Regions from separate parts of the Streptomyces sp. NPDC102490 genome, predicted to be linked through region 1. Evidence: riboswitches for the same ligand, from Rfam matches in the RefSeq annotation. Region 1 holds a riboswitch; each other region holds the start of a gene.
What was found. A riboswitch is a leader RNA that binds a small molecule or an ion and turns the genes downstream of it on or off. The one in region 1 is predicted to bind cyclic di-AMP.
Positions count from the first base shown of each region.

Region 2: linked by a shared signal. The riboswitch ahead of ACIRGB_RS02945 (NlpC/P60 family protein) and the one ahead of ACIRGB_RS32260 (transglycosylase SLT domain-containing protein) in region 1 are both predicted to bind cyclic di-AMP.
Region 3: linked by a shared signal. The riboswitch ahead of ACIRGB_RS03495 (M23 family metallopeptidase) and the one ahead of ACIRGB_RS32260 (transglycosylase SLT domain-containing protein) in region 1 are both predicted to bind cyclic di-AMP.

Region 1 covers NZ_JBIWJU010000016.1:96,586-103,859, reverse strand. The annotation lists gene ACIRGB_RS32290 (ABC transporter substrate-binding protein) at 1-541, opposite strand, end outside; gene ACIRGB_RS32285 (ferredoxin family protein) at 556-783, opposite strand; gene ACIRGB_RS32280 (GntR family transcriptional regulator) at 825-1,613, opposite strand; gene ACIRGB_RS32275 (M56 family metallopeptidase) at 1,823-2,761, opposite strand; gene fahA (fumarylacetoacetase) at 3,144-4,370, opposite strand; gene ACIRGB_RS32265 (HAD family hydrolase) at 4,692-5,501, shown strand; gene ACIRGB_RS32260 (transglycosylase SLT domain-containing protein) at 5,525-6,016, opposite strand; cyclic di-AMP (ydaO/yuaA leader) riboswitch at 6,018-6,174, opposite strand; gene ACIRGB_RS32255 (polyprenyl synthetase family protein) at 6,958-7,274, shown strand, end outside.
Region 2 covers NZ_JBIWJU010000001.1:643,707-650,980, reverse strand. The annotation lists gene ACIRGB_RS02970 (PspC domain-containing protein) at 1-29, shown strand, start outside; gene ACIRGB_RS02965 (response regulator transcription factor) at 26-772, shown strand; gene ACIRGB_RS02960 (NlpC/P60 family protein) at 801-1,856, opposite strand; gene ACIRGB_RS02955 (hypothetical protein) at 2,164-2,517, shown strand; gene ACIRGB_RS02950 (tellurite resistance/C4-dicarboxylate transporter family protein) at 2,495-3,511, opposite strand; gene ACIRGB_RS02945 (NlpC/P60 family protein) at 3,539-4,723, opposite strand; cyclic di-AMP (ydaO/yuaA leader) riboswitch at 4,730-4,910, opposite strand; gene pcrA (DNA helicase PcrA) at 5,164-7,274, shown strand, end outside.
Region 3 covers NZ_JBIWJU010000002.1:17,221-24,494, forward strand. The annotation lists gene lhgO (L-2-hydroxyglutarate oxidase) at 15-1,217, shown strand; gene ACIRGB_RS03475 (Dabb family protein) at 1,239-1,649, opposite strand; gene trmB (tRNA (guanosine(46)-N7)-methyltransferase TrmB) at 1,775-2,611, shown strand; gene ACIRGB_RS03485 (PrsW family intramembrane metalloprotease) at 2,622-4,028, shown strand; gene ACIRGB_RS03490 (aldo/keto reductase) at 4,065-5,009, opposite strand; gene ACIRGB_RS03495 (M23 family metallopeptidase) at 5,145-6,188, opposite strand; cyclic di-AMP (ydaO/yuaA leader) riboswitch at 6,200-6,356, opposite strand; gene ACIRGB_RS03500 (PP2C family protein-serine/threonine phosphatase) at 6,581-7,274, opposite strand, start outside.

The sequences.
Region 1 (7,274 bases):
GACCGGCGCGTTGCAGGGCGCGGACAAGGGTTCCGTCGGCGGCCGAGCCGACGCTCGTCGAGACCTTCTTGCCCTTCAGGTCCTTCAGGGAGGTGAGAGAAGAATCGGGTGGGACGACGATGGTGTTGAGGCCGCCGCGGAGGTTGTAGCCGGTGACCGAGACCAGACGGGTCGGCCTGCCGAGCTGCTTGCCGCGGGCCGCGTTGATGAGCAGCGGGAAGTCGCCCATCGAGCCGATGTCGATCTTCCCGGCGGTCATCTGGGCGGTGATGGGCGCACCGGTCGCGTAGTCCTGCCAGTCGACCTTGTAGGTGATGCCGTCGCCGAGGGAGTTGAGCTGCTTCTCGAAGGAGCCGAGGGAGCGCAGGAGGGTGCCGGCGGTGACCGTGTTGATCGTCCTGGACTGGTAGCCGACCGTCACGGTGACCGTGGAGCCGTCCCCGTCGGCGGACGCGTCGCCGCCGCAGGCGGTGAGGGGGAGGAGCAGGGCCACGGCGGCAGCGGCGGCGGTGACGGGGAGCGGGGTGCGTTTCGCCTTCATGGGGAGTCGGCCTCTCACCGGAGCAGGTAGGGCATGTTGACCGTGACCGCCCCGGTGGGGCAGCGGGCGGCGCACGGGCCGCAGTACCAGCACTCGTCGACGTGCATGTACGCCTTGCCGTTGCGCTCGTCGATGGCGAGGGAGTCCAGCGGGCACATGTCCACGCAGAGCGTGCAGCCTTCGATGCACTTCGACTCGTCGATGGTCACGGGCACGTCGGCCCGCTGGGGCGCCAAGGGCATGGCTGTCTCCAGGGAGGGTGCGCGAAAGGGGGTTCAGCGGGTCACAGGGACCGGTGCAGCAGACCGCTCATCGCGATGCGGTCGCCGCGGAAGCGGACGAACTCCAGGTCGACGGGGCGGCCGTCGGCGAGGTGGGTGAGCCGTTCCAGCATGAGGACCGCCGTGCCGCGCGGTGCCTCCAGTACGGCGGCGGAGTGCGCGTCGGCGGTGACGGCCTCCAGGGTGATCTCGGCGTGGCCGAGCGGCCGGCCGGTGACGGATTCCAGGAGACGGAACACGTCGGTGTTCTCCAGGTCCGCGCCGAGCAGCGTGGTCCCGATGTCGAGGGGGAGGTAGGTGAGGTCCAGGGAGAGCGGGACGCCGTTGAGGCGGCGCAGGCGTTCGATGTAGAGGACGTCGGCGCTGGGCGGGACGCGGAGGCGTTCGGCGACCGGGGCGGGAGCCGGGACGGGGACGGTGGTACGGACCTCGTTGGTGACGCGGCCGTGTTCGTGCAGGGTCTCCGCGAGGCCCATCAGCCGGTCGAGCCCGTGGGCGTACTTGCGGGCCACGACCACGGTGCCGATCCCGGGCCGGCGGGCCACGAGCCCTTCGGCGCGCAGCAGATCGAGCGCCAGGCGGACGGTGTTGCGGGTGGTGTCGTAGTCGGCGGCGAGGGTGTCCTCGTGGGGCAGGGTGCCGTCGGGGAAGGCGTCGTCGAGGAGCTGGCGGCGGAGCAGGTCGGCCAGTTGCCGGGCCCGGTCGGCGCGCAGCCGACGCCGCGTGCGGTGGGCGGCGACGGTGGTCGCGCCTTGACCGGCGTGGTCTCGGATGCGTGCGGTGGGCGGCATGGCTGGAACCATACCTATCCAGTGGGATTAGTGGTGTTGCGGGAATGTTGCGCCACCTGGGGCTCCGCCGGTTGTGGGGGTGAGCTGGGGTTTCTGCCCGGCGTGGGGGAGTTCTGCCACCGTGGCTCTCACCCCGGCTCTCACCCTGGCTGCCACCGTGGCTCTCACCGGGGCGCCGAGTGGAGGGGTGGGTGCCCGTGGCTGTGGGGTTACGTCAGGGCCGTCAGGCCCGGGGCGAAGGTGATCAGGAGGGGGAGGAGCGGGACCAGGGCCGCTGTCGCCGTGGTCAGGGCGCGGTGGCGGCGGGGCAGACGGGGTTGGGGCTCCAGGAGGCGGTCGACCCGTTCGCCGAGGAGGCGGTGGCTGGAGGCGCAGGACAGGACGCCGCGGTGCTGGTTCAGCTCGATCAGGGCGAGCGCGGTGGTCAGGTGGCCGCAGCGCCGGGAGGCGGTGTCGTCGGCCGAGAGTTCGACCAGGCGGTGGGTCTGGTCGCAGAAGTGGGCGAAGAGCGGGACGCTCGGGAACCCGGTGGCCAGGGCGGTCGACAGGTGCAGCAGCCAGTCGTGGCGGGCCCGGGCGTGGCCGCGCTCGTGGGTGAGGACGGCGTCCAGCTGGTGGTCGGTGAGGCGGTGCAGGGCACCGGTGGTGACGATCAGCTGCGGCGGACTCCCGGGCATCCACCAGGCGTCCGGGTACTCGTCCTCCAGCACCAGCAGCGGCCCGCGGGCGGCGGGCAGTCCGGCGGGCAGGTCGGGGGCGCGCTCGCGCAGATGGGCGCGGGACCGGGCGCGCCGGCGGCGGGCCTCGACGAGTTCGCGCGCGAGCATCGCGGTCGTCCAGGCGGCCCCGGCCGCCAGCAGCAGGGTGAGGACAGCCGCCCAGAACGGACCGGCGGAGAGGTTGTACGCCGCGGTCACCGCGGGCGGCGCCGGTGCGAACAACTGGGCGCGGACCGTCCCGAAGACCGCGGCGGCACCGAGGACCAGAGCCGTCAGACAGCACAGCAGCACGGTGGCGACCAGGCACTGCCACACCCACAACCCGACCACGGGGTCCCGCTCGGGCCACGCGGAACGGGTCAGCGCGCGCGGCACCGGCACCGCGGCGGTCACGGCGACGACGAACAGCAGGAGCAGGCAGACGGTCATGCCACTGGCTCCGGATCCTGGTCGAGGATGGGCGGCTCTGGCTGTACAGGGGCTGTGCTGGGCCGGGCCGTGCGCGGACACCGCCCGACGCCAGTATGACGGGGCCGGGTGGCGGGAGTCAGGTGTCGACGGGCACGGGTTCCGGAATGGGTGCCCCCACCGACCGGTCGGCGGGAGCCTCCCGACCGCACGCGTCGCCGCACGCCGCCGGGGGCACTCCTCGCGTCCGCGTGGCCGCATGTGCCGCCGGGGTCTCGCTCGCGTCCGCGTGGCCGCATGTGCCGCCGGGGTCTCGCTCGCGTCCGCGTGGCCGCATGTGCCGCCGGGGTCTCGCCCGCGCCCGCGTGGCCGCATGTGCCGCCGGGGTCTCGCCCGCGCCCGGTCAGACGTCCCGGCCGACCACCCGCCCGGTCACCTCTCCCAGCCCCACCCGGACCCCGTCCGGTCCCGGGGCCCAGGCCGTGAGGGTCACCACGTCCCCGTCCTCCAGGAACGTCCGCTTGCCGTCGGGCAGTTCCAGCGGGTCGCGGCCGTTCCAGGTCAGTTCGAGCAGCGATCCCCGCTCCCGCTCGGCCGGCCCGCTCACCGTGCCCGAGCCGTAGAGGTCGCCGGTGCGCAGCGAGGCGCCGTTGACCGTCATGTGGGCCAACTGCTGGGCGGCCGTCCAGTACATGGTGGAGAACGGCGGCTCGGAGACGACGTGGCCGTTGAGGGCGACGGAGATCCGCAGGTCGTAGCCGCCGGGGCCGTCCTGGTCGTCGGCGGTGTCGTCCAGGTAGGGCAGCAGCTCGTGCGTGCGCTCGGGCGGCGCCACCCGCGCCTCCTCCAGCGCGTCCAGCGGGGTGATCCACGCCGACACCGACGTGGCGAAGGACTTGCCGAGGAACGGGCCGAGGGGCACGTACTCCCACGCCTGGACGTCCCGCGCGGACCAGTCGTTGAGCAGGCAGAGCCCGAAGACGTGCTCGCGGAAGTCGCCGAGCGCCACCGGACGGCCCGGTGCGGACGGCACCCCCACGACGAAGCCGACCTCGGCCTCGATGTCGAGGCGTACGGAAGGGCCGAAGACGGGAGCGGCGTCGGCCGGTGCCTTGCGCTGCCCGGACGGGCGTACGACGTCGGTGCCGGACACGACGACCGTGCCGGAACGGCCGTGGTACCCGATCGGGAGGTGCTTCCAGTTCGGGGTGAGGGAGTCGGCGGCGTCGGGGCGGAAGATCTGGCCGACGTTGCGGGCGTGGTGCTCGGAGGCGTAGAAGTCGACGTAGTCGGCGACCTCGAAGGGCAGGTGCAGGGTCACCGACGACAGCGGATGGAAGAGCGGTTCCAGGACCTCGCGGTGGGAGGGGACCGTCACCCACGCCGTCAGCGCGCGCCGCACGTCCGACCACGCCGTCCGCCCGGCCGCCAGCAGCGGGTTGAGGGTGGGCCGTGCGAGCAGGGAGGCGTACGGCGAGCCGAGAGCGTGGGCCGCCGCGCCCGCGTCGAGGACGTGGTCGCCGAGCCGGACGCCCACCGTCCGGTCGCGCGAGCCGGGGATCGAGAACACGCCGTACGGAAGGTTGTGCGGACCGAAGGGATCGCCCTCGGGGACATCGAAGGGGGGCATCAGGTGCTGCCTCGCTTTCGTGCTCGCCATGTGCGCCGTGCGCGCCGTGTCTGCGTGGTCGGGCCACACGTTACGGCTGACCCACCGGTCTTGGGCAGTGCGACCGGAGGTGGCGGCGCCCGGGACGGGATCTTGACGCGGTGGTGTGCACGGGGACCGGTGTACAGGCCCTGACCCGGCTTTAGCCGATGATGTGTCAGGTTTTGGGCAGGATCGGGCGCACTCGTGCATCCTCATTCCAGTTCGAGCGCATTCGCTACGCCCTCGTTCGGAAGCGGTCACGGGTGAGTCGGACGGGTGCGGTGTCCGTATTCTCTGATCATGGACCGCACCGCATATTCCCTCGTCGCCACCGACCTGGACGGCACGCTGCTCCGCGGCGACGACACCGTCTCCGACCGGTCGCTGGCCGCGCTGGCGCGGGTCGCCGGGGCGGGGGCGCGGCACCTGGTGGTGACGGGGCGGCCGGCCCCCCGGGTGCGCCCCCTGCTGGACCGGCTCGGCGGCACGGGACTCGCGGTGTGCGGGCAGGGCGCGCAGGTGTACGACGCCGGGGCGCACCGGATGCTGTGGTCGGTCACCCTGGACCGGGAGCTGGCCGAGACCGCGCTCGGCAAGATCGAGGCCGAGGTGGGCCAGGTGCACGCCGCCGTCGACCAGGACGGCGTCGACGGCCTGACGCTCATCGAGCCGGGCTACCTGATGCCCCACCCGACGCTGCCCGCGGTGCGCGTCGAGCGGCGCGAGCAGCTGTGGTCCAGGCCGATCAGCAAGGTGCTGCTGCGCCACCCCGAGCTGACCGACGACGAACTGGCGACGACGGCGCGCGCGGTGGTCGGTTCCCTCGCCACGGTCACCATGTCGGGGCCCGGCACCGTTGAGTTGCAGCCCTGCGGCATCACGAAGGCGACCGGCCTGGCGCTGGCCGCCGAGCACCTGGGCCTCGACCGGCGGCGGACGCTCGCCTTCGGGGACATGCCCAACGACATCCCCATGTTCCACTGGGCGGCCCGCGGCGTCGCCATGGCCGGCGCCCACCCCGAACTCAAGGCGGTGGCCGACGAGGTCACCACGACGAACGAGGACGACGGCGTGGCCGTCGTCCTCGAGCGGATCTTCGGTACCTCTTAGGCGAGGACCGGGCGGCGTACGGCTCAGTACGCGCTGAAGACGTTGTCCATCGAGCCGTAGCGGTCGGCCGCGTAGTTGCAGGCGGCGGTGATGTTGGCGACCGGGTCGTACGGGTCCCAGGAGGTGCCGGGCACGTGGTACGCCTGGAAGGTCGGGTCGATCACCTGGAGCAGACCCTTGGACGGGGTGCCGTTGACGGCGTTGATGTCCCAGTTGTTGATGGCGAGCGGGTTGCCGGAGGACTCCCGCATGATGTTGCGGTGAATGCCCTCGTAGGTCCCGGGGATGCCGTGCTGGGCCATGATGGCGAGCGACTCGCGGATCCAGCCGTCGAGGTTGTCCGGGTACGTCGTGGCCGCCTTGGCGGCGGTCGTGGCGGCGGCCGGGGTGGCCGCGGAGGCGGTGGTGGCGCCGATGAGCGGCAGCGCGAGCACCGCGGCGCCGGTGCCGGCCACCGCGAGCTTGCGGACGAGGCGGCTGGTGCGGGCGTGACGGTTCTGACCGTTGGCAGACATGTGTCCCTCTCCTTACGCCTACGAGGTGAGCTGTCGGGTTCGGGCGGGGAGGTGCCCGGCCGCGCCCCTGACGGGTACGGCTTCACCCCGAGCCGCTCCGGTGGTGACCGGTGCGGCGACTTACCTGGGTCCCCCGCTCCTGCCGGCGAGTGTGTTGGGTGGATGACTGTGCGACGGGCGGTGGCAGGATTCGGCGTCCGCCCGACAGGCCGGGAACGTATGCGAGAGCACATGTCCGGAACAAGTGCAGGAATCACCCAACGTGCCTGTTGACCTTGGTCTGAGGCGTTTGAGGCTCTTGATCCTTTGCTGTTGCCAAGCCTCAACTGGCTTGCGGGGCAAAGGGAGGGCACAGGTTCGGGCGGGGTTGCCTGCGGGCGGCCCGGAGTGAGCCAACTCACTGGCCTCAGTAAGCACGGCAAAACGGGCATTCGACTCAACTAGGCGCCAACCGGCCGCAGGTGGGGACGGCTTCGGGTGTCGAGCGGCGGGAGGAGGGAAGCGGGGTGGGGAGTGGACCGCCGGGGAGGCGCCTGCCGGTCCTGCCGGGCGGCCGTACGCGGACCGGTGCGAGCGGGTGTGCGCGGGCCGGTGCGTGTGGGCCGTTGCGCGCGGACCGGTGCGGGCCGGTACGGGCGCGTGTGGCGATCGGGTGACGTTCTCGAAGTGCGGGCCGTTGGGAGGAGTGGTGGGATCTTCGGTGGCGGCTTCCGGCCCGTCCGCCCTCCTGATCCGGCTCGTCCCCTCTGGCGATATCAATCAAAATCTGCTCATATCACCTGATCAAAAACATACCGTTCATGATCCGATACCGACCAGCCTGTAACGGTGGGCGCTAGCGGTGATCGAAACGTGACCGGATACGCTGACTTGAGTGGTGGCAGCGACCTATCGACAAACCAGGTAATCGCCAGTAGACACCAGCAGACAGGAGACCCCTCGTGACCGTCGTCGGGCCGTTCGGGCTGAGCGTGCGGGACCAGGCTCTGGAAGCCGATGTCCAGGCCGGATTGGTTGCTGTCGAGGAAGGGTTGCTCGAGGCAACCAAAAGCGAGGTGCCGTTCATCACGGAGGCCGCCCAGCACCTGGTGCGGGCCGGCGGGAAGCGGTTCCGGCCGCTGCTGGTGATGCTCTCGGCCCAGTTCGGCGACCCCTACGCCCCCGGGATCGTGCCCTCGGCCGTGGTGGTGGAGCTGACCCACCTCGCCACGCTGTACCACGACGACGTGATGGACGAGGCCGCCGTGCGGCGCGGGGT
Region 2 (7,274 bases), on a different contig from region 1:
AAATGGAGAGGGCGGAGAAGACGTCATGAGCGACCCGACCGAGGGGAACGGAACGGCGGGAGCGGGCGAGGCGGCCGAGCCCGCACAGCCGGCGAGTGGTGGCGCGGGGGAGCGCCGCGTGCGCGTGGTGCTCGTCGACGACCACCGGATGTTCCGCACCGGCGTGCAGGCCGAGATCGGCCAGACCGCCGAGACCGGGGTCGAGGTCGTCGGTGAGGCCGCCGACGTCGACCAGGCCGTCACGGTGATCACCGCGACCCGCCCCGAGGTCGTGCTCCTCGACGTCCACCTCCCCGGCGGCGGCGGGGTCGAGGTGCTGCGCCGCTGCGCCCCCCTGATGAGCGACGCCGAGCGGCCCGTGCGCTTCCTCGCCCTGTCCGTCTCGGACGCGGCGGAGGACGTGATCGGCGTGATCCGCGGCGGCGCCCGTGGCTATGTCACCAAGACCATCACCGGCACCGACCTGGTCGACTCCGTCTTCCGCGTCCAGGAGGGGGACGCCGTGTTCTCCCCGCGCCTGGCCGGCTTCGTCCTCGACGCGTTCGCCTCCACGGACGCGCCGCCGGTCGACGAGGACCTGGACCGGCTCACCCAGCGCGAGCGCGAGGTACTGCGCCTGATCGCCCGCGGCTACGCGTACAAGGAGATCGCCAAGCAGCTGTACATCTCGGTCAAGACGGTCGAGTCCCACGTCTCGGCGGTCCTGCGCAAGCTCCAGCTGTCCAACCGGCACGAGCTGACCCGCTGGGCGACCGCGCGGCGGCTGGTCTGACGGCTTTGCACGGGGCGGCGTGTGCGCCTCACACCACCCGCGTCGCCCCGGCGAACGGCATCTCGTCGACCGGGGCGACCCGCACCGGAGCCGACGGGTTCGGGGCGTGGATCATACGCCCGTTGCCGACGTAGATGCCGACGTGGCTGATGCCCGAGTAGAAGAAGACCAGGTCACCGGGGAGGAGTTCGGACCGCCCGACGCGGCGGCCCGCGCCGATCTGGGCGTAGGTCGTGCGGGGCAGGGAGACGCCGGCCGCGCGGTAGGCGGCCTGGGTGAGGCCCGAGCAGTCGAAGGCGTTCGGGCCGGTCGCGCCCCACACGTAGGGGCTGCCGAGCTTCTGGTAGGCGTAGGCCACGGCCGCCGCGGCGCGGGAGTCGGGGGCCTTCGCGGCGGCGGACAGGCCCTCCCGGGAGCCGGCGGAAGCGGCGCGGGAGGCGCGATCGCCCGTTCCGTCGCCGACGCGGGCGCGTTCCTCGGCGGTCAGCCGGGACAGCAGGCGGCGGGCCGACTCCAGCGTGCCGGTGACGGTCTCGCGGTGACGTTTCAGCTCGGCCCGGCGCGCCTTCAGCGAGGAGACCTCGACGCGGGCGGCCCCGCGCAGCCGCTCGATCTCCCGCAGTTCCTTGCGTACGCGGCCCACCTCGGCCGTCTGCCGGCTGCCCGCCCGCTCGACGAACGCGGCGCCGTCGAGATACCGGTCCGGGTCGGACGAGAGCGCCAGTTGCAGCGCCGGGTCCAGGCCGCCGCTGCGGTACTGCGCCGCCGCGACCGAACCCAGCGCCTCCCGCGCCGAGTTCAGCCGGTCCTCCTTGCGGGCGGCCTCGTCCCGCAGCTCCTCCAGGCGCCGTTCGGCGGCGTCCGCCTTCTCCTTCGCGCCGTTGTACTTCTCCGTGGCCACCTCGGCCTCCTGGTAGAGCTTGTCCACCTTGGCCCTGACCTGCGCCGCCGTCGGCTGCGGATCGGCGTGTCCGGTCCCGCCCAGGCCCGTGGCGGTGGCCGCGCCCGCGAGGGTGATCGTGGCCGCCGTACGTGCTCTGCCGCCGCCCGTCGCGCGCTGTCGCGGCCTGCGGTGCGTTCCCACCTGCGATCCACGTCCTTCCGTACGACTCGACTCCGGCCCGTGCCGGGTCGGCGCCGGTCCGCTCCGGCCGCCTGGGCCAGGACGCTAGGCGGGTCGGTAACGGTCCGGTGACGGGATGCACGGAAGTGGCGGCAGCGGATCGTGCGGCGACCGTATGTGACCGCAACCAGCTCCAGGGCCCGTCGCCTTCACGCAGGGTGATGACCGATATGCCGGATCGGAGGCGGATGGGGAACGTGAGCTGTTATGGAGCGCCGGGGCGGGCCGGTGTCCGGGCGCGCCCACGCCCTCATTAGGCTCCGGCCTCATGGACGTACTCATCCACCTCTTCGTCGGCCTGCACATCATCGGTATCGCCGCGCTCCTGGGCGGCTTCCTGACCCAGATGAAGGCGATGGGCCGGGGCGCGGCCCGGTTCACCCCCGCGATGCTGCACGGCGCGCTGACGATGCTGGTCACCGGCGCCGTCCTGGTCGGCCTCAACCAGGCCCAGGACTACGCCGTCGACAACGTCAAGATCGGCGTGAAGCTCGCCGTGCTGATCGTGATCCTCGGCCTGGTCTACGTGAAGCGCGACGACGAGAAGGTGGACAAGCCGCTGTTCGGCCTGGTCGGCGCGCTGACCCTGGTGAACATCTTCATCGCGGTGCTGTGGACCTGACCGCCGCCCCGGAGTCCGCTGCCGCGGACCGCAGCCCGGCCCGGGCCCGGACGACCGCCCCCGCCGCGACCGCCAGCCACCCGGCCACCGCGATCCACAGCAGCGCCCGGCCGGGCACGTCCAGCCACGGGACGTCGACGGCCACGGCCACGGACAGCGTCGCCGCCGCCGTCATGCCGAGCGGGAAGACGGTCGACCAGCGGCGCACGTCGTAGCGGAGGCGGGGCCAGGCGATCTCGGCGGCCAGCAGCACGGCGTACCAGGCCAGGTCGAGCGTGAGCAGGAAGACGGTCACGTCGTGCAGGACGGCCTGGTCGTCCGCGTTCCACAGGTACATGCCGGTCCCGGCCGCCGCGAGCAGCTTGGCGCCGGCGAGGGCCGAGATGGCGAGCGCGCCGCCCGCCACCCAGTGGTCCCCCGAGCCACGGGCCACCTGCCGCAGGTCGAAGCGGAACAGCGCGATCAGGTAGAGCACGATCCCCAGCCAGAACGGCACCAGCGCCGCGTGCGCGAGCCAGGGCGTCGAGGTGGCCGCGGCCAGCGTGGCGGCGAGCACGGCGAGCCCCTCCGTGGCCACGCAGCTCAGGAAGACCGCCCCGGGCATCCGCCGCCCCCAGCGCTGCACCACCAGGTACAGCAGCCACGGCCACAGCACGACCGCCAGCGCCAGCAGCACCGCCGCCAGGAGCGACCAGCCGAGCAGCGAGAAACGGGTGCCGAGCACGGTCGTCGCGGCGACGGCGGTGAGCGCCCCCGGCGTCCCGGCCCGCCGTACCCACTGCGCCCGGTCGGCGAGCAGCAGGTAGACGAAGTTCGCGGCCAGTATCAGCCAGGCGGTGCAGGCCAGGACCAGAGCGGTCCGGGACAGGACCTCGCGGCCGGTCAGATGCAGGGCGACCGACACGATGCCGGTCGCCATCACCGCGGCCCCGGCCGCCGGTGGACGCTGCGCCCACCAGGTGCGCAGCGCGGAGGGATGGGTGGCCGATGACATGCGCCCGATGCTAGAGACCCCCGAGGATCAGGCCGGGCGCACCACGCTGTGGATCGACGACTCTCCGTCGTAGAAGATCGACTCCTCGCGGACGTACGCGCCCGGCTTCGGGGCGTGGATCATCATGCCGTCGCCGATGTACAGGCCGACGTGGCTGAGGTCGTCGTAGAAGAAGACCAGGTCACCGGGTTGCGCCTGGGAGACCGAGACGGTCGTGCCAGCGTTGACCTGGTCGTAGGTGACGCGGGGCAGGCTCACGCCCGCGGCCCTCCAGGCGGCCTGGGTGAGGCCCGAGCAGTCGTAGGAGCCGGGGCCCGTGGCGCCCCAGACGTACGGCTTGCCGATCTGGGCGCGGGCGAAGGCGATCGCCTTCTCCGCCTTGGTGCCGTTGGAGGTGTCCGGCGTCGACGAGCCCGACGACCCCGACGAACCGGTACCGCCGGTTCCGGCGCCGCTCTCCTGCTGCTGGGCGGCCTCCTCCCGCCGCTCGCGCTCGGCCGCCTCCCGCGCCGTCTGCTGCTTCGCCAGCTCGGCGGCCTTGCGGGCGGCCTCCTGCTGCTTCTTCTTCTCGATCGCCGCGAGCCGGGCCTTCTCCTCGGCGGTCAGCTCCGACAGCAGCTCCCGCGCGGTGGCCAGCTTCTTCTGGACGGTCGACTTGGCCGTCTTGAGGTCGGTCTGCGCGTCGGTGAGCGTCTCGAGGCTCTCGGTGGCCTCCCGGCGCTTCTTCATCGTCTCGGACTGCTGGGTGACGTAGTCGTCGACGGCGCTCTTCTGCCGGCCGGTGAGCCGGTTCATCAGCTGGTTCTGGTCGAAGTAGTCCTGCGGCGAGTCCGCGAGCAGCAGGGTCGCGGTCTCCGGGACCGAGGCGCCCGTGCGGTACTGGGCGGAGGCGAAGGAGCCCAGCTCCTCGCGCGCGTCGTTGAGGTTCTGGGTGCGCCGGGCGACGTCGTCGAGGAGGGTGTCGACCTTCTTGCGCTGCTTGGAGGTCTTCTCCTTGGCCGCGTTGTACTTCTCGGTCGCCGACCCGGCCTGGCGGTAGAGGTCGTCGACCTTCTTCTCGACCTCTTCGAGGGTCGGCCGGTCGTCCGACGGCGTGGCGTTCGCCGTCTGGGACAGCAGGGCGACGGAGGTGAGGGCCGCGGTGGCGAGGGCCGGGGTCCGTATGCCCGCGACGCGGGTGCCGGTGGGACGCGACTTGCGGTGCGACGCCAAGGAGGCGACTCCTTCCAGTGCTCCGCCTACCGGGTTAGCTGTCGGGTTCGGGCGGTGGTTCGGAAGGGTTGCCCTACGGCGGGTCCGTCCCTCATGGAGGGCGGTGCGGCCGATTCACCCCAAAGTCTCGGTTGGGTCCCCGGCTCCGGCTGCCGTGCGGGCAGGCCGGACTCGGCGGAGGCCGCGCGGCCCGGCGAGGTTCGCCGGAGGGGGTCGAGCGGCCTGCCCGCACCGTAGCCAACTCGTGTGGCCGCTGTGAAGGTTGGTGGGTGATATGCCCGATACATTTTCGTGACCTTCCGCGCGGGCGCCTTTGCGCAGGTGGCGGGCGTCACTCTTCGTGTCGCGGCCGGTCGCGGGGCGTGCCCGGCCCAGGAGTGCCGGGGCATTTTCCGGGGTGGCACCGGGTTGTCGGTGGGGCGCCCTAGACTCGGAGAGCGATGAGCAGCCTCTTTGACGACAGCTTCCTGGCGAGCCTCCAGACCCCCCGGGGTCACGAGGAGGAACCCCCGCCGCCGCCCGAGGACGATCACGGACCGGAGCAGGTCCCGCACGATCTGTTCGGCGGGAAGTTCGACGCGCCCCCGGACCGGGACACCCACTACCGGGACGGCGCCCCGCGCCCCGCCCTGGACGCCGCCGCGCTCCTGGAGGGGCTGAACGACAACCAGCGCGCCGCCGTCGTCCACTCCGGCTCCCCGCTGCTCATCGTGGCCGGTGCCGGCTCCGGCAAGACCCGCGTGCTCACCCACCGCATCGCCCACCTGCTGGCCGAGCGGAACGTCCACCCCGGCCAGATCCTCGCGATCACCTTCACCAACAAGGCCGCGGGCGAGATGAAGGAGCGCGTGGAGCAGCTCGTCGGCCCGCGCGCCCACGCGATGTGGGTGATGACCTTCCACAGCGCGTGCGTCCGCATCCTGCGCCGCGAGTCGAAGAAGCTCGGCTTCACCTCGTCGTTCTCGATCTACGACGCCGCCGACTCCAAGCGGCTCATGGCGCTGGTCTGCCGCGACCTCGACCTGGACCCGAAGCGTTTCCCGCCGAAGTCGTTCAGCGCGAAGATCAGCAACCTGAAGAACGAGCTGATCGACGAGGAGGACTTCGCCGCCCAGGCCGCCGACGGCTTCGAGAAGACCCTCGCCCAGGCGTACGCCATGTACCAGTCGCGGCTGCGCGAGGCCAACGCCCTCGATTTCGACGACCTGATCATGACCACGGTCAATCTGCTGCGCGCCTTCCCGGACGTCGCCGAGCACTACCGCCGCCGCTTCCGGCACGTCCTGGTCGACGAGTACCAGGACACCAACCACGCCCAGTACGCCCTGGTGCGCGAGCTGGTCGGCGTGCCCTCGGAGCACCCCGTCGACGTGCCGCCGGAGGCCGAGGTGCCGCCCGCCGAGCTGTGCGTGGTGGGCGACGCCGACCAGTCGATCTACGCCTTCCGCGGCGCCACCATCCGCAACATCCTCCAGTTCGAGGAGGACTACCCGGACGCGACGACGATCCTCCTGGAGCAGAACTACCGCTCCACCCAGACCATCCTCAGCGCCGCCAACGCGGTCATCGAGCGCAACGAGTCCCGCCGCCCCAAGAACCTGTGGACCAACCAGGGCAGCGGCGCCCGGATCACCGGGTACGTCGCCGACACCGAGCACGACGAGGCGCAGTTCGTCGCCGACGAGATAGACCGCCTCACCGACGCGGGCGAGGCCAAGGCCGGGGACGTCGCCGTCTTCTACCGGACCAACGCCCAGTCCCGTGTCTTCGAAGAGGTCTTCATCCGCACCGGCCTGCCCTACAAGGTCGTCGGCGGCGTCCGCTTCTACGAGCGCAAGGAGGTCCGGGACGTCCTGGCCTACCTGCGCGTCCTGGCCAACCCGGAGGACTCGGTGCCGCTGCGCCGCATCCTCAACGTCCCCAAGCGCGGCATCGGCGACCGCGCGGAGGCGATGATCGACGCCCTCGCCCAGCGCGAGAAGATCAGCTTCCCGCAGGCGCTGCGGCGCGTCGACGAGGCGTACGGCATGGCCGCGCGCTCCTCGAACGCCGTCAAGCGGTTCAACACCCTCATGGAGGACCTGCGCACCATCGTCGAGTCCGGCGCCGGACCGGCGACCGTCCTGGAGGCGATCCTCGAACGCACCGGGTACCTGGCCGAGTTGCAGGCCTCCACCGACCCGCAGGACGAGACCCGCATCGAGAACCTCCAGGAACTCGCGGCCGTCGCGCTGGAGTTCGAGCAGGAGCGGGCCGAGGGGGAGGAGGCCGGGACGCTGGCCGACTTCCTGGAGAAGGTGGCGCTCGTCGCCGACTCCGACCAGATCCCCGACGAGGAGGACGGCGACGGCGTCGTCACCCTGATGACCCTGCACACCGCCAAGGGTCTGGAGTTCCCGGTCGTCTTCCTCACCGGCATGGAGGACGGCGTGTTCCCGCACCTGCGCGCCCTCGGCCAGGCCAAGGAGCTGGAGGAGGAGCGGCGCCTCGCCTACGTCGGCATCACGCGCGCCCGCGAGCGCCTCTACCTGACCCGGTCGACGCTGCGCAG
Region 3 (7,274 bases), on a different contig from region 1:
AGGTGGACCGGGACATGGAACAGGCGTTCGACTGCGAGGTGCTGGTGATCGGCGGCGGGATCGTCGGCCTGTCCACGGCGTACGCGATCACGCGCGCCGCCCCGGGCACCCGCGTCACGGTCCTGGAGAAGGAGCCCGGTCCCGCCCGCCACCAGACGGGCCGCAACAGCGGCGTCATCCACAGCGGTGTCTACTACCGCCCGGGCTCGCTGAAGGCGCGCTACGCGGTCCGGGGCGCCGCCGAGATGGTCAAGTTCTGCGCCGAGTACGGCATCGCCCACGCCGTCACCGGCAAGCTGATCGTCGCCACCGACCGCGCCGAGCTGCCCCGCCTGCACGCCCTCGTCCAGCGCGGCCGGGAGAACGGCATACCGGTGCGCGAGCTGAGCGGCGCCCAGATCCAGGAGTACGAGCCCGAGGTCCGGGGCCTGGCCGCCATCCACGTCGGCTCCACCGGCATCTGCGACTACGGCGCCGTGGCCCGGCAGCTCGCCCGCGCGTCCGGCGCGGAGATCCGCTACGGCGCCGAGGTGCACCGCGTCGACCGGCGTCCCGGTCTGGGGGTCGCCGTCCGCACCCGCGCGGGCGACGTGCTCCGCGCCCGGGTCCTGGTCAACTGCGGCGGGCTGCACTGCGACGGCATCGCCCGGCTGACCGGGGACGACCCCGGCATGCGGATCGTCCCCTTCCGGGGCGAGTACTACGAGCTGGCGCGACCGGAGCTGGTGCGGGGGCTGGTGTACCCGGTGCCGGACCCGGCGTTCCCGTTCCTCGGGGTGCATCTGACCCGGGGCATCGACGGCGGCGTGCACGTCGGGCCGAACGCGGTGCCGGCGCTGGCGCGCGAGGGGTACGGCTGGGGCGTGGTGCACCCCCGTGAGCTGGCCGCGACCCTGGCCTGGCCGGGTTCGTGGCGGATAGCCCGGCGGCACTGGCGGTACGGCGCGGGCGAGCTGCGGCGGTCGCTGTCCAGGACCGCGTTCACGACGGCGGTCCGCAGACTGCTCCCGGCGGTGGCGGAGGGCGACCTGGTCGCCGCCCCGGCCGGGGTGCGGGCGCAGGCGGTGCTGGCGGACGGCACCCTGGTGGACGACTTCCTGATCAAGGAGGGCGCCCACGCGGTGCACGTCCTGAACGCGCCGTCACCCGCGGCGACCGCGTCCCTGCCCATCGGCCGGGAGGTGGCGCGCCGGGCGCTGGCGATGCTGGCGCGCTAGCGCACCTCCCCGGCGCGGCCCTCAGTCCCGCCCGGGCGCGCTGCTGCCCTGGTACGAGCCGAGGCCCTCGATCAGGGCCACGAGGGCCGGGTCCCCCGCGAAGCGCTCGGCGTGGATCTGCCGGATGCGCTCGCCCGTGGCCGGGTCCTCGTCGTCGGTCAGGTCGTGCGAGACCATGTGCCGCACCAGCGGCAGCCCGAACTCGTCGACCCGCCGGTGCAGCGGATCGTGCATGTACGCCCGGTAGCCGTCGATGTCCTCGACCGCGAACATCGCTCCGTAGTCGAAGTCGCCGCCCACGTCCCGCCCGACCGCCCAGTACGCGACGGCGTCGATCTCACGGCCCATCCTGCGGAGCATCTCCAGCGCCTCCGCGACCTTGTCCTGCGGTGCGTCGGGGCGCATGGCGAGGCGGATCTGGTGGTGAATCACGGCGTCTCTCCTCCACGGTGCGGCATACAGTGCGACATACGGCTTTGCTCTATCGCTTGCGTTAGAGACTCTAACTAGTTCGATAGGCCATCGCAACCGCGTGCGCGGACTAAAATCGACGCATTGTGTCTGACTTCCACCGCGCCCCCGAGGCCGACGCCGCTCCCCCGCCCTCGGCCGGGGCCTCCCCGCGCCCCGTCCGCGCCAAGGGCGAGCCCCGTTTCCCCGACGGCCCGAAGGCCGATCCCGCCGGGTCGCACTTCGAGCGGCGGATCCGGAGTTTCCAGCCCCGGCGGAGCCGGGTGACCACCGGGCAGGCGGACGCGTTGCAGCGGCTGTGGCCCGTATGGGGACTGGACATCGACGGCCGGCGGGTCATCGACCTCGCCGAACTCTTCGGCAACGACCGCCCCGTGGTCCTGGAGATCGGCTTCGGCATGGGCGAGGCCACCGCGCAGATGGCCGCCGCCGACCCGGACACCAACCTCCTCGCCGTCGACGTCCACACCCCCGGCCAGGGAAACCTGCTCGCTCTCGCGGAGCGGAAGGCGCTGTCCAACATCCGGGTGGGCAACGGCGACGCGATCATCCTGCTGCGCGAGATGCTCACCCCCGGCTCCCTCGCCGGGCTGCGCGTCTACTTCCCCGACCCGTGGCCCAAGAAGCGGCACCACAAGCGGCGGCTGATCCAGCCGGAGTTCCTGTCCCTGGCCGCCACCCGGCTCGCCCCGGGGGCCGTCGTGCACTGCGCCACCGACTGGGAGCCGTACGCCGAGCAGATGCTCGAGGTGCTCACCGCGCACCCGGACTTCGAGAACACCGTGCCCGGCGGCGGATTCGCGCCCCGTCCCGAACACCGGCCGCTGACCCGTTTCGAGGGCCAGGGACTGGACAAGGGACATGTGGTGAACGACCTGCTCTTCCGTCGCGTACAGCACAAGGAGCTGCCCCCCACCGGTTAGGGTCCATGCCGTGGCCACCTGTCCCCCGTACCCGACCCGTGCGCACCGGCATACGCACTGGTGGCAGCGCCCCTGGGTCCGTTACGGCGCGCTGATCACCCTGCTCGCGCTGTCCGGGCTGGTGATCCTGGCCCTGGTGCGTGAACAGACCGGCACGCAGGGCTTCCTGGTGGGGCTGGGCCTGGCGGTACTGCCCGTGCCGCTGCTCATAGCCGCGTTCCGCTGGCTGGACCGGGTGGACCCCGGCCCCTGGCGGAACCTGCTCTTCTGCTTCGCCTGGGGGGCCTGCGCGGCGGCGCTGATAGCGATCGTCGCCAACAGCTTCGCGACCCGCTGGATAGCGACCGCCACCGCCGACCCGGCCGGCGCGGACACCCTGGGCGCCACGGTGATAGCGCCGGTCGTCGAGGAGTCCGCCAAGGCCGCCGCCGTCCTCCTGGTCTTCCTCTTCCGCAGACGGGACTTCACCGGCATCGTCGACGGCGTGGTCGTCGCCGGGGTCACCGCCACCGGCTTCGCCTTCACCGAGAACATCCTGTACCTGGGCACCGCCTTCGGCACCGACCAGCTCACCGGCGACAGCGGCATCGCCTCCGTCACCGCGGCGACCTTCTTCGTGCGGGTCGTGATGTCGCCGTTCGCGCACCCGCTGTTCACCGTGCTCACCGGCATCGGCTTCGGCATCGCCGCGCTCTCGGCTGGCCGGCACCGCGTGCGCCGGTCGCTGCTCCCGTCGGCCGGGCTGCTGCTCGCGATGGGCGTGCACGCCCTGTGGAACGGCTCGGCCGCGTTCGGCCAGTACGGCTTCTTCGCCGTGTACGCGGCGTTCATGGTGCCGTCCTTCGGCCTGCTGACCTGGCTGGTGATCTGGTCCAGGCAGCGCGAACTGGGCACCGTACGGGCCGAGCTGCCCGCGTACGTCGTCGCCGGGTGGCTCACGCCCGCGGAGCCGTACGCGCTCGGCTCAATGCGGGCCCGCCGCATCGCCCGGCAGTACGCCCGCCGGCACGCCGGGAAGGAAGGGGCGCGGGCGGTGGCGCGGTACGAGGCCTGCGCGACCTCGGTGGCGTTCCTCAGGCAGCGCGGGCGCCGGGGCCGGGCGGGCGCCGACTTCACCGTGCGGGAGCGGGCGCTGCTGGAGGCCCTGTGGCACCTGCGGGACGTGGCCCGCCCGGCGCTGGACCACGCCGCCCGGGCCACAGCACCGCCGCCGCCCGTGCCGCGGCCGATGCCGCCGTGGGCGTACCCGTACGGCGGGGCGCACCCCGGGTACGCCCCCCGCAGCGCGCCCGCTCCGTACGCCCCGCACCTCCCGTACACCCCGTACGCCCCCTACGGACCGCAGGCGCCTCTCGGCCCGTACGCGCCGCCCCACCCGGGCGCCCCGTACCCGCCGCCCGGCCCGCACCGGCCGTAGGTTCGCGCCGTCCGTCCGCTCAGGCGGACGCCCGCGTCAGGCGGACGCCCGTGTCAGCCGCCCGACCTCGTCCGCCGTCAGGCTCAGCTCGGCCACGCCCAGCAGCGCCGGCAGCTGCTCCACCGTGCGCGCGGACGCGATCGGCGCCGCCACCGTCGGCTGGGCGGCCAGCCAGGCGAGGGCGACGGTGGCGACCGGAGCGTCGTGGGCCTCGGCGATCTCGTCCAGGGCGGCCAGCACCCGGCGGCCGCGCTCGCTCTCCAGGTGCTTGGCCGCACCGCCCGCCCGCGGGCTGTCCACCGCGGTCCCCGGCCGGTACTTGCCGGTGAGGAAGCCGGCCGCGAGGGCGTAGTACGGCACGGCGGCGAGACCGGCCTGCTCGGCGAGGTCGCGCAGCTCGCCCTCGTAGGTGTCGCGGGAGACCAGGTTGTAGTGCGGCTGGAGGGCGACGTACCGGGCGAGGCCCTCGCGGTCGGAGAACTCCAGGGACGCGGCGAGCCGCTCGGCGGAGATGTTGGAGGCGGCGATGTGCCGCACCTTGCCGGCCTTCACCAGCTCGTCGAGGGCGCCGATGATCTCCTCGACCGGCACCTCGGGCTTGTCGTAGTGGGTGTAGTAGAGGTCGATGTGGTCGGTGCCCAGGCGGCGCAGCGAGGCGTCGGCCGCGGCCTTGATGTTCGCGGCGGACAGTCCCGGGTACTCGGGGTGCTGGCTGACCTTGGTGGCGAGGACGACGTCGTCACGATTGCCGCGGGCCGCGAACCACCGGCCCAGGACGGTCTCGGACTCGCCGCCGCTGTTGCCGTCGGCCCAGGCGGAGTAGGCGTCGGCGGTGTCGATGAAGTTGCCGCCCGCCGCCGTGTAGGCGTCGAGGACGGCGAAGGAGGCGTCCTGGTCGGCGGTCCAGCCGAAGACGTTGCCGCCGAGGGCGAGCGGGAAGACCTCGAGGCCGGAGGAGCCGAGTGTGCGCAGAGAAGTCATGTAGGGCGTCAACGACCGCACCGGAGCAGGTCATTCCGGCCAAGGCGCAAAAATCCGGCAAACCGGCGGCCCTGACGCCGGGGGGTTGCCGTCAGGACCGCCGGGTTCAGCGGGGTGGTCGGGGAGCGGGGTGGATCAGGGCGTGAGGCCCTTGCTCTGCAGCCAGGCCATCGGGTCGATGCCCGAGCCGCCTGCGGTGTGGACCTCCAGGTGGAGGTGGGCGCCGGTGACGTTGCCGGTGGCGCCGACGCGGCCGATGACGTCACCGGTGGTGACCTTCTGGCCGACGCTGACGCTGATGGACGACTGGTGCGCGTACCAGAGTTCGGTGCCGTCGTCGAGGGTGAGCACGGTCTTGTAGCCGTACGAGCCGTCCCAGCCGGCCGACGTGATCGTGCCGCTGTGCACCGCCTTGAGCAGGGTGCCCGTGGGGGCGGCGAAGTCGAGGCCGGTGTGGTGGCCGGAGGACCACAGGGAACCGGCCTGGTTGAACGTGGAGGAGATGGTGTACGAGGAGGTCGGCAGCGTGTACTGCTTGGCCAGCTTCGCGAGCCGCTCGGCCTCGGCCTTCTTCGCGGCCTCCTCCTCCGCCTTCTTCTTGGCGGCGGCGGCCTTCTCCCGGGCTTCCTTCTCCGCCTTGGCGGCGGCTTCCGCGGCCTTCTTCTCGGCGGCGGCCCGGGCCTCGGCGGCGGCCTTGGTCTCGACCTGCGCCTGCTGCTGCTCGGCCTGCGCCATGATCCGGGCCCGCAGCGACTCACCGGCGTCGGTGGTGCCGGTGCCCTCCGCGGTGTCGGCGGCGACGGCCTGGGTGATGCCGCTGAGCGGGGTGGCGGAACCCTCGGGCTCCGGCGTCCCGTCGTCGCCGGGCAGGAGTGAGCCGACGTTCGGCAGGTCCGGCATGGAGATGGACACCGGCGGCTTGCCGGTCTGCGCGCTGGCCATGCCGCCCGCGCCGACGGCGGCTATGACCCCGACGCCGAGGACGGTGGAGCTGCGGGCGAGCCCGCCGCGCTGCTTGGCGACGCGGTGCCGGCCGCGTACGGGGCGGATGGATTCCGCGGTGGGATTCCACTCCTCCCAGGGACCCTCTTCGGCACGGGGGGCGTCGTAGCCGAAGGTGTCGGTGCCGTGCCCGGCGGGCACGAACGGGGCCTCGGGGGCAGGCCGGTTGGACGCCACGTGGGCGTACTCCTTTCCTTCCTTTCGCCTACCGGGTTAGCTGACGGGTTCGGAGCAGGAAGGTCTCCTACGGGTGTGCGCCGACCGTGCGGACACGGCGGCAGACGCCCGATTCACCCCAATGTGGTGGTTCCCCGGTTCCCTTGCGGGATTCGGCGCGTGCGCACGGAGCCGCCTTCTGTGACGGCTGGGACGACCGCGCTGCGTTATCGAACGTTAATAGACGCGGGGCTCTGATTCCAAGCCGTTCCTCTTGATCGTTAACGGAAACGACTGGGACGTACGCCTCACGATCGGTGAAAACCGGGCGAGTTGACCCCGTCTCAGTATTCCCCTTCACGCCAGGTTTTTCTGACGGTATGTCAGTCGTTATGCGGAGGGGTGTCGGGCCGTCACGGCTCGTGACAACGATCATGTTCGCCGCGCCGGGGCCGCCGTACGGCGAGCAGCGCCATGTCGTCCGCCATGCCGCCCCCGGAGTGCCGGCGCACGTCCTCGGCGAGGGTGTCGAGCAGGGTCGCCGGATGCCGGAAGACCCGGCCGGTCAGCCGCACCTGCGGATCGTAGAACTCGCCCTTCGCGTCCCGGGCTTCGGTCAGTCCGTCGGTGTAGAGCAGCAGCGTGGCCCCGCCGGGGAAGGGGATCTCCTCCGCCCGGTCGGGCCACACGCCCAGCTCGCCCATGCCGAGCGGCAGCGCCGACTCGCGGGCGGGCAGCGGGCCGAGGGTGCCGTCGGCGTAGAGCAGCAGGGGCGGCGGATGGCCGCGGTTGACGATGCGGACCGTCCCGTCGCCGTGCGGGAGTTCGGCCAGTACGGCGGTGGTGAAGCCCTCGAAGGCGTCCAGTCCGTCGCGCCGGGTGCCCTCGCGCGCCAGCGCCCGCTCCAGCCGCTGCGCCACCGCCTCCAGCGTCGCCTCCTGCTCGGCGGCCTCCCGGAAGGCACCGATCACGACGGCGACGGCGGCCACCGCGCCCATGCCCTTGCCGCGCACGTCCCCGACGATGAGCCGGACGCCGCGGGCGCTGTCCTGCACCGCGTACAGGTCGCCGCCGATGAAGGCGTCCGCCTGCGCGGCCTCGTAGCAG